2 regions of the Diaphorobacter limosus genome follow, and region 2 is predicted to be linked to the other one. Evidence: riboswitches for the same ligand, from Rfam matches in the RefSeq annotation. Region 2 holds a riboswitch; the other holds the start of a gene.
What was found. Region 2 has a riboswitch for glycine ahead of P4826_RS00845 (D-amino acid dehydrogenase). Riboswitches for the same ligand answer to the same signal wherever they lie in the genome.
Positions count from the first base shown of each region.

Region 1: linked by a shared signal. The riboswitch ahead of P4826_RS03850 (D-amino acid dehydrogenase) and the one ahead of P4826_RS00845 (D-amino acid dehydrogenase) in region 2 are both predicted to bind glycine.

Region 1 covers NZ_CP136921.1:779,259-786,842, reverse strand. The annotation lists partial or broken gene P4826_RS03875 (Tn3-like element IS1071 family transposase) at 1-828, shown strand, start outside; gene P4826_RS03865 (IS5 family transposase) at 1,899-2,861, shown strand; gene P4826_RS03860 (trimeric intracellular cation channel family protein) at 3,225-3,863, shown strand; gene P4826_RS03855 (IS5 family transposase) at 4,155-5,126, shown strand; partial or broken gene P4826_RS03850 (D-amino acid dehydrogenase) at 5,285-6,454, opposite strand; glycine riboswitch at 6,516-6,628, opposite strand; glycine riboswitch at 6,629-6,718, opposite strand; partial or broken gene P4826_RS03845 (amidohydrolase) at 6,729-7,584, opposite strand, start outside.
Region 2 covers NZ_CP136921.1:160,022-167,605, reverse strand. The annotation lists gene ahpF (alkyl hydroperoxide reductase subunit F) at 1-838, opposite strand, end outside; gene ahpC (alkyl hydroperoxide reductase subunit C) at 936-1,511, opposite strand; gene bfr (bacterioferritin) at 1,717-2,193, shown strand; gene flhD (flagellar transcriptional regulator FlhD) at 2,420-2,749, shown strand; gene flhC (flagellar transcriptional regulator FlhC) at 2,793-3,332, shown strand; gene P4826_RS00845 (D-amino acid dehydrogenase) at 3,340-4,614, opposite strand; glycine riboswitch at 4,770-4,867, opposite strand; gene P4826_RS00840 (FlgO family outer membrane protein) at 4,936-5,478, opposite strand; gene P4826_RS00835 (hypothetical protein) at 5,475-6,203, opposite strand; gene P4826_RS00830 (spherulation-specific family 4 protein) at 6,365-7,564, shown strand; gene ppc (phosphoenolpyruvate carboxylase) at 7,577-7,584, opposite strand, start outside.

The DNA of each region.
Region 1 (7,584 bases), 620 kb from region 2:
GGGGCATCTTCCATGCGCAGCCCTTTGTGCTCAATGAGCGCCAGGCGGGCGTGGCCATTGAAGGTGTCATCCGCCAAGAAAAGCTGGAGACCAGCCAGCTTGCTGTGGATACCCATGGCTACACCGACTTTGCCATGTCACATGCCCGTTTGCTTGGTTTTGATCTTTGCCCGCGGTTGAAGGAACTCAAACAGCGCCACCTCTTTGTGCCACGCGGCACCAAAGTGCCCGCAGAAATCGCTGCGGTGTGCGAAGCCAATGTCGACGTCGCTTTGATCGAAAAGCATTGGGATAGTCTGGTGCACCTGGCAGCCTCGGTCATGAGCGGACATGCCAGTGCGGTGGCAGCTCTTGCGCGGTTCGGTTCTGCCGCCCAGGGCGATCCAATCTATGAGGCTGGCGTGCAATTGGGGCGGTTGCTGCGTACGGCGTTTTTGGCTGACTACTTTGTCAAGGACGCTTTCAGGAACGAGTTGCGCCGGGTGCTCAATCGGGGCGAGGCTGTTAACGCCCTCAAGCGCGCCATTTATACCGGCCGGATCAGCCCGGCGCAGGCCAAACGTGTCGATGAAATGCAGGCTGTGGCCGATGCGTTGAGCCTGATGGCCAACATCGTGATGGCGTGGAATACCTCACAGATGCAGGCGGTCCCTGGATCGCTGGTCGAACCGCCGCCAGGTCATTCCACCGGAACTGATCGGGAAGATTGCGCCCACCAGGCTGGAGAGCATCAACTTGCGGGGTGTGTTTCGCTTCCCGGTTGACCGCTATGCTGACCAAATCCTGCCTTCGCGGCCAAATGCATCGATAACTGGCACCAATGGATGAAACCGACCACGGTTTGACGCCACGAATCGCAGATTTGAAAGTGAACAGGAAAGTCAATGAAATCAACGATCTACCAACACCACCTCCGCGCCAGTGCTAGCTTTTCGTACCGTCACTTATTGCACTGAAAACGAGGAGACCCCTGGTATGGCAACTTAGTGTTGGGTGAGGCCTATGGCGCGGGAGAGTTTCTGCAAGTTGAGAGCTACAAGAATTTAAGGCGATGGGCTAATGAAGTTCTTCAACGCCCTGCCGTCCAGCGTGGTCGAAAGGTCAACCGTACTTGGGGCAAGCTTTCAGATCAACTACACGAACGTCACGATGCAACGGACTTTGACCTCAAAACTCAAGACAAACTGGCACCTCCAAGTACCACTTGAAACGTGTGTGCTAAATGAACAAAAACCATGCTTCTAGATACCCCAATCTGTGATTTTGGCTGGCTGCTCCGGACTTCACTCTTAAGGCCCCCGATGGCTGGCGTTACCCCATAACGGTAGACAATTTCTATAGTATGAGTTGGAGTGAGTAGCACTTTGTACAGATCGATTTATGCAGCTTGCTTTTGGTCATCGACCGTGTAATAAAACGTGCAATGACTGAGAAAAATTGGCCTAAATAATGAGCTAAGTTTTAACCAGAGAACCTCTGATTAACAGAAAAACAGGCTCGTCAAAATCCCATATGAATCAATGACTTATTGGTGTTTTTGATAAACGTGTAATATTTCGTGCAATTGGGTCAAAAGTTGTGTTTCGCAACTTTTCCAAGGTTTAGTGCACTTTTGCTACGTTTGTGAGCCATCTTACTTCCCAAACGTTACACGTTACGAATAGCAAGCGAACTAAAACCTGTGGAAGTTCAAAGCTACATGGGAGGGGCGTCCAGATTCTGGACGGTTCAGCATTGAGTTGATCAACTTATTGGAGTTGAATAAGCAGGTCAATTTCCAGCGCAGGAGTAGATTTTGCAATTGGCGCTTTAAACAAGCAGGGGAAAAGTTAGGGAAATCCTGCAAAACTTCCCCCGATGTTTGGTAGGAGTCAGCAGGCGATGGCAATCTCACGGCCATGAAGCAAAGCAGCCTTGATCTGAGCCTGAGTACCAAGAAGACCCGCAAGCAGGAGCTTCTTGCCCAGATGGATCTGGTGGTTCCCTGGGCTGCGTTGGTCGAGCTCATCACGCCGTATTACCCCGAAGGCAAGAACGGTCGCCCACCCTTTGCACTGGAGACCATGCTGCGCATCCACTGCATGCAACAGTGGTTCACCCTGTCAGATCTGGCGATGGAAGAAGCCTTCTTTGACACCCCGATCTACCGAGAGTTTGCCCAGCTCGATGCCCATGGACGAATACCGGATGAGAGCACCATCCTGAGGTTTCGCCATCGGCTGGAGAAACATAAGCTGGCCGATCAGATTCTGGCCACCGTCAATGATCTGCTGGCAGCCCAGGGCTTGCTGCTCAAGGCCGGAACAGCCGTGGATGCCACCTTGATTGCAGCACCGAGTTCCACCAAGAACAAGGGCAGAAAGCGCGATCCAGAGATGCACTCCAGCCAAAAGGGCAACGAGTGGCACTTTGGCATGAAGGCCCATATCGGCGTGGACGCGGACTCTGGGCTGGTGCACACCGTCATCGGCACCTCGGGCAACGTGTCTGATGTGGTGGAAGGCAACAGTTTGCTCCATGGTCAGGAGACAGACGTCTTTGGGGATGCGGGCTACCAAGGCGCACACAAGCGCCCCGATGCCAGCAAAGACGTCACTTGGCATGTGGCGATGCGCCCAGGCAAACGCAAAGAGCTGGACAAAGAGAACAACCCCGTTGATGCGCTCATAGACCAAGTGGAGAAGATCAAGGCCAGCATCCGGGCCAAGGTGGAACACCCCTTCAGGGTGATCAAACGACAGTTTGGCTATACCAAGGTGCGTTACCGGGGGCTCAAGAAGAACACGTTGCAGCTCAAGACGCTGTTTGCACTATCGAACCTGTGGATGGTGCGCCACCAACTGCTGGCGGCGCAGGGATGAGTGCGTCTGCAAACAGGCCAGAGGCCGCAAAAGCGGCGCGAATGACCAGAAATGGCGTGAGAAATGGCGCGAAGACGCGAGCAAAACGGCTGCAATTGCGCCATCTAAAAAAACGGACCGGTAGCACTTACTAATCCGAGTTGTTCAGGACATCCTTAGACGCTTTGCTTAGTGCGCGAATCAAAAAAATTTTTTTGAGACCATGCACTGACATCGAACTGTGACAGCCCTAATTATTCGAGCTCAATTTTTAAAGTCGAACTGTTGTAGACCAGTAGCCTATAAAATTAAAAACGTGGAATTTACAGTGCGATTGAATTTGCTTTAGCTATGAAAACTTTAAATTGGTGACATAAATTTTCAATGTATTTACTTCAATCATGGGGGGACACCCTACATTTGATAGTCGAGTTGTTAGCGACCGCTGCATTTGCGTTGTCTGGACTGATGAAAGCTGCGGGTAAAAAGCTCGATGCGGTGGGCATTTGTGTTGTGGCTTTTCTGGCAGCTTTTGGAGGTGGCACCTTGCGCGACTTGCTGCTTGATCAACGCCCGTTTTTTTGGGTGCAACATACCGAAATGCTTTGGGGCGTATTGGCCTTGTGCGTATTTGCTATGGTCTTCATGCGACAGCGGCATTTTGAAGTAACTGAAAGAACAATACTCTGGCCCGACGCGCTGGGCTTGGGACTATTTACTGCGACGGGAGTTCACCTCGCCTTGCAGTCACTCATGCCGCCAGTAGTCGCCGTCTTAATGGGCCTGATCACGGGTGTTTTTGGTGGTGTGCTGCGTGACATGGTTTGCAATGAAATTCCCACGGCTTTCAAAGACCACCGCCCCTACGCGGTGTGTTCTTTTGCTGGTGGCTGGACTTACGTGGTCCTTTGGACATTAGATGCTCCAGACTGGATGGCCTTACTGGGGTGCTTATTTGTTACTGTGTGCCTTCGCGCACTGGCACTGTGGCGCAACTGGCAACTGCCGGCTTGGCGGGCTTGAATGTTAAAAAACTATAACCAATGATGAGGTTGTTTAATTTTTTAGAAAATCACCAACTAAGTTAAGAAAAAAAGCAGTAGAGAGCCGCAAGACCCCTACTGCTTATTATTTTGAACTCTAAATGTTGCCAGCAGCAACTGCATGCAAGTTCATTGAATATCCTGATTTCTTTGCTGCAGCTTTGACGATGGTGTCTGACACCAGCTCAGCTGTCACGGCTGATAAGGAAATCCTGCAAAACCTCCCCATTTGTCTGGTAGCTGTCAGCCACCGCTGGCATCCTCAGCATCTATGAAGCAAATTGGCCTCGCCCTGAACCTGAGCACGCGCCAGACCCGCAAGCAAGTCTTTCTCGAACAGATGGAGCAAGTCGTGCCCTGGCAAGACTTGGTGCAGCTGATCGCCCCGTACTACCCCCAGGGCAGGAACGGGCGCCCGCCCTTTGAGCTGCAGACCATGCTGCGCCTGCACTTCTTGCAGCAGTGGTTCAAGCTGTCGGACCTGGGGATGGAGGAAGCCTTGTTTGACACGCCCCTGTACCGAGACTTTGCCCAGCTCGATGCCCACGGGCGGCTGCCTGACGAGAGCACCATCTTGCGCTTTCGCCACCGCCTGGAGCGCCACAAGCTGGCCGAGCAGATGCTGGCCACCGTCAACGACCTGCTGTGCGCCAAAGGCCTGCAGCTCAAGGAAGGCACCATCGTGGACGCCACCTTGATTGCCGCGCCGAGCTCAACCAAGAACAAAGACAAGGCGCGAGACCCCGAGATGCATTCGAGCAAGAAGGGCAACCAGTGGTACTTCGGCATGAAGGCCCATATCGGCGTGGACGCCGACAGCGGCCTGGTGCATACCGTGCGCTGCACCTCGGGCAACGTCGGCGACGTGGTCGAAGGCAACAGCCTGCTGCACGGACAGGAGGTGCAGGTCTTTGGTGACGCTGGCTACCAGGGAGCGGACAAACGCGCCGATGCGCCCAAAGACGTGCCGTGGCACGTTGCCATGGGGCCGGCCAAACGCAAGGCATTGGACAAAGAACGCAGTGCCGTAGATGCCCTGGTCGATCAGCTCGAGCGCGTGAAGGCGCAAATCCGCGCCAAGGTGGAGCACCCGTTTCGCGTCATCAAGCGCCAGTTTGGCTACACCAAGGTGCGCTACCGAGGTCTGAAGAAAAACACCCTGCAGATCGTGACGTTGTTTGCGCTCTCGAACCTGTGGATGGCGCGCCATCAGTTGATGCAGCAGCAAGGAGCACGGGGATGAGTGCGCCCGAAAACAGGGCGCGGGCCGCCAAAAGCGGCAAAAAGCCCTGTTTCAAGGGCAAAAAGGCAGGGGAAACTGCCGAAATCAACTCAAGTTTGCACCATCTGAAAAATAGCCCAGGCGTAGCACGCCTGGGGATGGGTTGTTCAGGGCATCCATAACGTCCAACCCAAGTGCCCATGCCCGGTGTTGTAAAAAACATTGGGAGTTCTACCTTGACCCACCCGAGGCATCATGTTGGGCATCATAGGGCGCAAGCCTGCCCAAGGCACTACAGAGCGTGTGTTAACGCGGGGAAAACATTGTTCCACCCATTCAATCAATGGGCGGATGCGGTCTGCGCGAATGTCACGGTTCACGCCATTGAATTCGGCAGTGCCTGCAACGCGGAAACGGTTGAGGCCTAAGCGGCTGGTGACCAACTTGGTTTCGTCATCCAGTAAGCTCACGGTGGGGGCACCCAATTGACTTTCTTCATCGTTCAAGTTGACGGTGATGGAGTAGCCTTTGACGGGGTAGATGTTCACGCGATCGCCTAGCTGAGCTGCAAAGTCACGGCTGCCCACTCCTGCACACACCACCACGCTATCAAAGGTATGCAGGCTTGGGGTGGCGTCTTGTTGTGTCACGGTGATGACAGCTTGTTGGCCATCGCTTTGAATCGACGTCACATCTTGACCATACAGCGTGTGCACGCCGAGTCGTGATGCCGCATTTGCTAGTCCATTGGTGAATTTGTGAATGTCTCCCGTGGAATCGCTCTCAGTGAAGTAGCCACCGTAGTAGGTGCCTGCCAATGTCGGCTCGATGGCTTTCATTTCAGCTGGGGTCACGGCATAGCGAGGTAGGCCCCCCTTGGCCAGCATGACTGACACTTTGCCTGCATGGTCGAACCCTTTTTTGTCACGGTAAATGTGCAGGATGCCTTCCTTCTTCAGGTCGAAATCAATGCCTTCTTCCTGCGCCCAAGTAAACAAGTGTTTGCGGGCTGCGACTGCTAAGCGAGCTGTCTCAACCGTGTTGCGCTCGTAATGGGGCATCGCAGCAATGAACTCTGCAAACCAGGAGAGTTTGTGCCACGTAGGTGCTGGGTTGACCAGCAGCGGCGCATCACTTTTGAGCATCCACTTTAGCCCTTTGAGGATGGTGGACCAATGCGTCCAAACTTCTGCATTAGATGCAGAGAGTTGCCCTCCGTTTGCGAATGATGTTTCCATCGCAGCATAGCGATGGCGTTCAAACAAGGTAACGGAAAAGCCGCGTTTTGCCAAGGCATAAGCTGTTGTGACGCCCGTGATGCCGCCGCCAATAACTGCGATTGTTTTCATAGTGAATGAGCTTTCAAAAACGTCAAAGTGTTGAGCACCAACAAGCCCTGTGCATGGCTGGTGCACCCCCTCTGTTTAGAACCTGAGAGATTCGTGGTCCATCGTGTTCAATGCAACCACTTGCTCCTGCGGTGTGCCGGGTGACTAAGACCAGCAACTCTTCAGAGATATCAACGATTCAAACCGGTCCTTTTGCCTGAGAGTTTCCGGGGTGGTTGCTCCTTCGGCGTCGCGATTTAACGCGATCTCTCCCGATCTGAATTTCATAAAAAAACTACGCCAGAAAGCGCTCAGTCAACGCGACCCAGAACGCAGCACCCACAGGTATGTTGCGGTCTTCAAAATCGTAATTGGGGTTGTGCACCATGCAGGCCCCGTGACCTCCGTTAGTTGCATCGCCATTCCCGATGAATAGATAGCTGCCTGGCACTTTGTCGAGCATGTAGGCGAAGTCTTCACTGGCGGTGAGCGGTTCAGTTTGGAGCACCACGTTATCTGCGCCTACCAACGCCACCGCCACTTCGCGGGCTATTCCCGTCTCAATAGGGGTATTGACCAGCACCGGGTAACCGGGCAAAAACTCGACTTTTGCGGTCACGCCAAAACTTTTCGCCTGTAACTCAACGAGCTCCACAATGCGATTGCGCAACAACTCTCGCACATCCCGATCCAGCGCCCGTACGCTAAGCTTTAACGTGGCGTTTTGGGGGATGACGTTGTTGACCACACCCGACTGAAAAGAGCCGACCGTGATCACGGCCATGTGCAGTGGGGGTACGTTGCGTGAAACGATGGTTTGTAGCGCCATGACAATTGCCGAACCCGCAACGACCGGGTCAGCACTCTGGTGCGGCATGGCACCATGGCCGCCTTTACCTTCAATGTGCACCAGAATGTTTTCGCTGGACGCCATGGTTGCGCCTTCGCGCAATAACAACTGACCTGGCCGAAAGCCCGGCAGGTTGTGCATGGCAAAGATTGCGTCGCAGGGGAAGCGGTCAAACAGGCCGTCTTCAATCATCTTGCGCGCCCCCCCAAGCTTTCTTCAGCGGGCTGAAAGATCAAATTCAGCGTGCCATCAAACGTGGTGGACTTTGCAATATGTTCGGCCGCAGCCAGCAGCATTGCGG
Region 2 (7,584 bases):
AGTCGCGCACATGGCGCTCCAGCGCCGCGGCGAACTGCGGGCCCTCGGTGTGCGAGATCGAGATGTAGTTGTCGATATCGAGCGTGTCGTTCACCTGGCCGCCCAGGCGCTCGGCCGCCAGACCCGTGCGAATGCCCTTGCGCGCCGCGTACACGGCCGCCGCCGCGCCGGCCGGGCCACCGCCGACGATGAGCACGTCGAACGCCTGCTTGGCGTCGAGCTTGGCGGCCTCGCGCTTTGCCGCGCCGGTGTCGAGCTTGGCGACGATCTCGGCCAGCTCCATGCGGCCGGCGCCGAACACCGCGCCATTCAAATAGACCATGGGCACGGCCATGACCTCGCGCTCGGTGACTTCCTTCTCGAAGGCGCCGCCCTCGATCACCGTGGTCTTGATCTTCGGGTTCAGGATGGCCATCAGCGACAGCGCCTGCACCACGTCGGGGCAGTTGTGGCAGGACAGGCTCATGTAGACCTCGAAATTGAAGTCGCCGTCGAGCTGCTGCACCTGTTCGATCAGGTCTTGCTCGACCTTGGGCGGGTGGCCGCCGGTCCACAGCAGAGCCAGCACCAACGAGGTAAATTCATGGCCCAAAGGCAGGCCAGCAAAGCGCAGGCTGCTATCACTTCCGATGCGCTGCAGCGTGAACGAGGGCTTGCGTGCGTCCTGGCCGTCGGTGCGCAGCGTGATCTTGTCGCTGCGCAGGGATTGAATCGTCGTCAGCAGCTCGCGCATCTCGCGCGAGGTGTCGCCGTCGTCCAGGGAAGCCACCATCTCGAACGGCTGCGTCACGCGCTCCAGATAGGTGGCGAGTTGGGTTTTCAGGTTGTCGTCAAGCATGGTGGATTCCTTTATGTGTTCTAGAAGTTCAGGGCGTGAAAAAGCCGGACGGCAGGGCGCATGCGCCCCACATCTGTCCGGCTGTGCGGGCGGCGGCTTAGATCTTGCCGACCAGATCCAGCGACGGCGTCAGCGTCTTGGCGCCTTCCTTCCACTTGGCCGGGCACACCTGGTCAGGATGCGCTGCAGTGAACTGGGCCGCCTTGAGCTTGCGCAGGGTTTCTGCCACGTCACGGGCGATTTCGTTGGAATGCACTTCCATGGTCTTGATCACGCCGTCGGGGTTGACCACAAAGGTGCCGCGCAGCGCCAATCCTTCTTCGGCAATATGCACGCCAAAGGCGTTGGTCAGCTGGTGCGTGGGGTCGCCCACCAGCGGGAAATGGGCCTTGCGCACGGCATCCGACGTCTCGTGCCAGACCTTGTGCGAGAAATGCGTGTCGGTGGTGACGATGTAGACCTCGGCGCCGGCCTTCTGGAACTCGACGTAATGCTCGGCTGCGTCCTCGATCTCGGTCGGGCAGTTGAAGGTGAAGGCCGCGGGCATGAAGATCAGCACCGACCACTTGCCCTTGAGGCTGGCTTCGGTGACTTCGATGAATTCGCCTTTGCCGCCACGGTTGACGAAGGCGGTGGTCTTGAAGGGTTGAACTTGCGTGTTGATCAGGGACATCGTTGTTTCCTTTCGGTTGGGTTGGAAGTGATAACGGACTGAAGTCTAGTTGCTTGGCGACAATCAATCCAATCAATTGAATTCATTGGTTTGATTGTTCAAATCTATAAAAGTTCCCCGGCACACATTCCGGCCCGCATGTCTCCAGGCCCATGCGAAGTGGATCACAATGTGGCTCTTCCCCCGACAACCAGGAGCCCCCCCCATGAAAGGCGACGCACAAGCCATTGCCCACCTGCAGGCCCAGCTCAAGAACGAACTCACCGCGATCAACCAGTACTACGTGCATTACCGCATGCTCAAGCACTGGGGTTTCGACAGGCTGGCGAAGAAGGAGTACGAGGAGTCGATCGGTGAGATGAAGCATGCCGACAAGCTGATGGAGCGCATCTTCATGCTCGACGGTCTGCCCAATCTACAAGACCTGGCGAAATTGCAGATCGGAGAGGATGTGCCCGAGATCCTGGAATGTGACCTGCGCGCGGAGCGCGGCGCACAGACCACCATCAAGGAGGGCATCGCCTACTGCGAGTCGGTGCGCGACTATGTCTCGCGCGACCTGCTGCAGGACATTCTGGAGGACACCGAGGAGCACATCGATTTTCTGGAAACGCAGATCGAGCTCGTGGACAAGGTGGGCCTGCACAACTACCTGCAGTCGCAAATGGGCGATGCCGACTGACACCGAACCTGCCTCACTACACAACGGGCTGCGGCCCGTTTTTTTACGCCCGCATGCCGACAGCGATGTAAGGCAAACTCCTACAAAGGGCGTCAGACAAGCGGACGGCACGCAGCGCCGAACCCCGACTTCATTTTCTTTTGGCCGGGTTTCACAATCCATTTCAACGGATCACGCAACACATGCAACCAGTTGCAAGCGATCCACCACTGGAAAGGATTGACCCATGACCTCCGAACAACTTCTCGCCGAAATCCGCGAAGCCAACCTCACTTACCTGATGCTGGCCCAGACCCTGATCCGCCAGGACAAGGCCGAAGCCGTGTTCCGTCTGGGCATCAACGAAGATGCGGCCGACATTCTGGCATCGCTGTCCGCGGCCCAGGTGCTCAAGCTGGCCTCGCGCAACACGCTGCTGTGCGGCTTCCGCGTGGACGACGACCTGGTGTGGAGCTTGCTGACCAACCACAACACGCCGCGCAAGTCGATCAACGAGGCCACGAACACGCTGCACGCCAACATCCTGATGGCCAGCCGTGTCTCCGAAGTGCTCTGAGCCAAGCCCCCCTGCACCGCCCCCAAGCCAACGAAAGCCCGCCATGTCCGCACCCGTCAAGAGCGTCCTCAACGAGTCCAAGCAAATCGAACGCGCCGCCATGTTGATCGAGATGGGCGCCCGCATGCAGGTGCTGGAGTCCGAGACCACGCTGTCGTACGAGCGCCTGATCCGCCTGTACAAGGAGATCGCGGGCAAGTCGCCCTCCAAGGGCCAGCTGCCGTTTTCCACCGACTGGTTCCTGACCTGGCAGGAGAACATCCACAGCTCGCTGTTCCTGAACATCTACGAGTACCTGTCCAAGGGCGTGAGCCTGGACAGCGTGGAGCTGCTGACCAAGGCCTACCGCCTGTACAACGAGCAGGTGGCGGCCGCCGAGATCGAGCCCCTGCTGTCCTTCACGCGCGCCTGGCGCCTGATCAAGTTCGTCGATGCCGGCATGCTCACGCGCACCAAATGCTCGCAGTGCAGCGGCCAGTTCGTCACCGAGCTGTACGAGAACCGCCACTACACCTGCGGCCTGTGCAACCCGCCGGCACGCGCCGGCAAGAGCAAGAGCGCAGGTGCATTGACCCTGCACTGATAAAAGACTAGCCCTCCTGCGCCAGCGGCGCCTGGCCCACGGCCACCACGCTGGCGCTGCGCGCACGGCTTGCGGCGCACACCATGTCGGCCAGCATGTCCGCCGTCGCGGCCGACAGCGTCCAGCCCAGGTGGCCATGGCCGGTGTTGTAGAACACGTTCGGCCGGGCGCCCGGGCCCACGCGCGGCAGCATGCTCGGCGTCATGGGACGCAAGCCGGCCCAGGGTACGACCTGGCGCGTGCTGACATCCGGAAAGCACTGGTTCACCCAGTTGATCAGCGGCTGGATGCGGTCGGCGCGAATATCGCGATTGGCGCCATTGAACTCCGCGGTGCCAGCCACCCGGAACCGATCCTGTCCCAGGCGGCTGGTGACCAGCTTGGTCTCATCATCGAGCAGGCTCACGGTGGGCGCGGCCTGCTGGCTCGGTTGATCCAGAAGATTGACGGTGATGGAATAGCCCTTGACCGGGTAGATGTTGATGCGGTCACCCAGCTGCGTGGCCAGCGCACGGCTGCCAATGCCTGCACAGACGACCATGGCGTCGAAATGCCGGCGCTCCGTGACGCCGTCGCACTCGAAGTCAACGGTTGCGCCCCCGCTATTGCTGGCCACGCCCTTGACCAGCGCGCCAAACAGGCAGCGCCCACCATGGCGTTCAAACGCCGCAGCCAGGCCGGTGGTGAACTTGTGGATGTCGCCGGTGGAGTCGCTCTCGGTGAAGTAGCCACCAAAGAAATCGCCCGCCAGCGTGGGTTCGATCTGCCGCATTTCCTCGGGCGTCACGGCACGCCGCTCCAGTCCACCGGCGGCCAGCAGCCTGGAGACCTGGCCCGCATGATCAAAGCCTTTGCGATCACGGTAGATGTGCAGGATGCCCTGCTTTTTCAGATCGAACTCCACGCCCTCGGCCTCGGCCCAGGCAAACAGGTGCTGGCGCGCGGCAATCGCCATGCGTGCCGTGGCAATGGTGTTCTCTCGATATTTCGGTATGTGGGCAATGAACTCGGCAAACCACGACAGCTTGTGCCAGGTCGGGCGCGGGTTGACCAGCAGCGGCGCATCGCCGCGCAACATCCACTTCAGGCCCTTGAGGATGGTCGAGCCGTGCGTCCAGACCTCGGCATTCGAGGCAGACAGCTGGCCGCCATTGGCAAACGAGGTGTCCATCGCCGCATAGCGATGCTGCTCGAACAGGGTGACGGAAAAGCCGCGCCTGGCAAGCGCGTAGGCCGAGGTAACGCCGGTGATGCCACCGCCGATGACAGCGATTGATTTCATGAAAGCTCCAAACGTCGGAAGGGTGGAGTGCGACGGCAACATGCATGCCGCACGCCCCCTCTGTTTGGAACCTGAGAGATTCGCACCCGCGCCGCTGCGGGGTGCTTGCTCCTGCGGTGGGGAGGATGACGAATCCGCCCGCTCTTCAGAGTGTCATGAACTGGCCGGTCCTTTTGCCTGAGAGTTTCCGGGGCGGTTGCTCCTTCGGCGCCACTGGGTTGGGATGCCCAGCGGTCTCTCCCGACCAATGCGCGCGATCATAGCGCCGTTTGCAGCCGTGGCGGCCTTGCCCCATGCATCCAAGGCCTGCCGACGATCGCTTCAATATTCCCCGACCAGCAGACCGCGCACATTCCCATCCATGGGCAGCGCATAGTCATGCGCCGCCAGCACGGCATTGCCATGCGGGCTCACGAGCTTGAGGCTCACGTATACCGCCTGAGAGGCGGCCGCATAGGTTCCCACCAGCACGGCCTGGGCGGCCTGCGCCTGGCTGACCTCGCCCACCTCGCGCGAGAGCAGCAACTCACCCTGGCGTGGCCGCAGGGCCAGCGTCTCGCGCAGGCGCAGCTCGGTCACGCGCAGGCCGCGCCGGGCCAGGCGGCCGGCCAGCTGCTCGGAGATCAAACGCCCCAGGCGCGAGGATTCGCCCAGCCGATCGAGTTGCACCACGGTGGACACGAGCACGGGCTGCTCGGCATTCAGCGCCACCTGCTCCAGCAAGGCATCGGCAGCCCCATGATTGCTGGCCACCAGGTCAACCGGCGCCACTGCGGACCGGTCGCCGTAGTAATACTGCGCGCAACCCTGCAACGCGCAGGCGCATGCCAGCACAGCGGCAGCCAGGGCCGCACGGCGTTTCATGGCGCCACCACCTTCCAGGTGCGCAGCGGCGCAGGCGCCGGCGGCGGCAGCTCGGGCTGGTAGAGCGCCGCATCCGCACGTTCGATGTAGTACATGTCTGCCGACCCCGCCAGATAGCGATCCTGGGTCTTGAGGGTGGTGGTGATGAGCACCTCGGTGCGCGTGGGGCCGCCCGCCGCGGCGCCCTGGGTGTGGCGCTGGGCCAGATCCATGGCCAGACCCGCCCCCAGGCCGATGGCGGTGGCCACGCCTGGCAGCAAGACACGATCGGAGTAATGCGTTTCCCAATCACGCCACACACCTACGCCGCTGCCCAGCAGAGTCCAGGGCGTTGGAATAGGCAGGTTGCTTGGAACCCCTGCCTGGTGCTGCACCAATTGCGTCTGAACCTCCAGCTCCAGCGCCGACGGCCCGGTGGACAGTGCCACCCCCTTATTGAGCAGGCGCACCCGCAGAAGCTTAAGAAAGCCCTGGTTGAAACTGGAGTTGTCGGCTACCGTGACATGGATGGGCTGTCCACCCTCGGGCCAGGCGGCCGTCTTCTCTGCCACGCGTGCGGCCACGTCGTCGGCCAGCACATCCCAATGATGCACGGCACGCGCTTTCTTCTGCCCGGTGGCCGGGTAGTTGTCGGCGCGCGGGACGTCCAGGTTGCTGCAACCGGCCAGCAGAGTCGCCGCCAGCACAGCCGCATGAACCGAGGCGCGGTGGATGGATGAAAACATGATCCCGATGATAGGGATGGAGTCCCGGGGCAATCGACACAACAACGCCGGGTTTCCCGTTCAAAGCGGCGGTTTCGATGCCTCAAGCACTATTAGCATGCGGTCACAACAGCAACATGAATGCAACACCGCGGGAATCCACCTTCCTCCTCATGACCACCATGCACACCACATCGCACATCGCGTCTCTGCTGGCCTTGACTGCCGCCTTGGCGGGCTGCGGCGGCGGGACGGAGAAATCCACCGCCCCAACCACGCCAGCACCCCCACCGCCGTCGGGCATCGTCAGCTTGAGCTTCATCACCAACGCCCAAGCGAACGTTTTCGACAGGGGCACATTGAGCAGCGCACTGAACGTCCAGGCAGGCCTCGATGGCAGCAACGCCAACAACCTCACGGTTACGTTCACGACCACCGCCGGCAGCGTCAGCCCGGTGCAGGTCGCCACGAACAGCAGCGGGCTGGCAGCCACGTCGCTCAGCATCCCCACCGCGACGCCCACAGGCGCCGTGCGCATCACGGCCACGGCCGCGGCCAACAACACCGCCGCCGCCACCTTTGCCGGCTATGTGCGCGCCGTGCCCAACAGGCTGGAACTGCTGGTGCCCGCCTACTTCAGCGCCGGCTCCAATGCGGCAGCCTGGACGGCACTCACCGACGGCGCCACCAGCTACCCCGATGTGGCGATGAATGTCATCGTGAAGCCGGACAACGCCAGCAACGGCACCATGACCGCCGCCATCACCAAGGCCGACGACAAGCTCATCACGGCCATCACCGCGCTCAAGACCGCGCAACCCCGCGCCAAGGTGTTTGGCTACGTGGCCACCGGCGGCGGTGCCAATGCGGCGATTTCAAGCACCGACGTCTCCGTCACCATCGACAGGTACATCGCCCTCTACCCCGGGCAACTTGACGGCATTTTTCTGGACGGCATGGCCACCGATGACAGCCGCAGGGCCTTTTTCCAGGGCATCTACGCCTACGCCAATGACAAGGGGCTGAAGGTCATCGGTAACCCCGGCGCCTACCCGGCCCCCAGCTATGCCGGCCTGGCCGACATGTTGGTGACCTACACCGGGCCCGCCACCAGCTACCAAGGCGCCGACCCCCAGCCCGCCAACACCTGGGTCTACGACAGGCAGAACACCGCCCAGGGCATGCTCGTGCATACCGCCAGCACCTGTTCCGAAATGCAGAAGCTGGTGACCGACGCCAACCGGCCGCGCATGAACACGGGCCTGGTGTACGTCACCGACCAGGCCATCGGCAGCCCCTGGTCTGCCCTGCCCAGCTATTGGAAGAACCTGCTGGGCACCGTGGACGCAACCAACAAGGGCCTTGCGCGGCCGGTTTGCTGATGGTGCGCAAGCTCACCCGG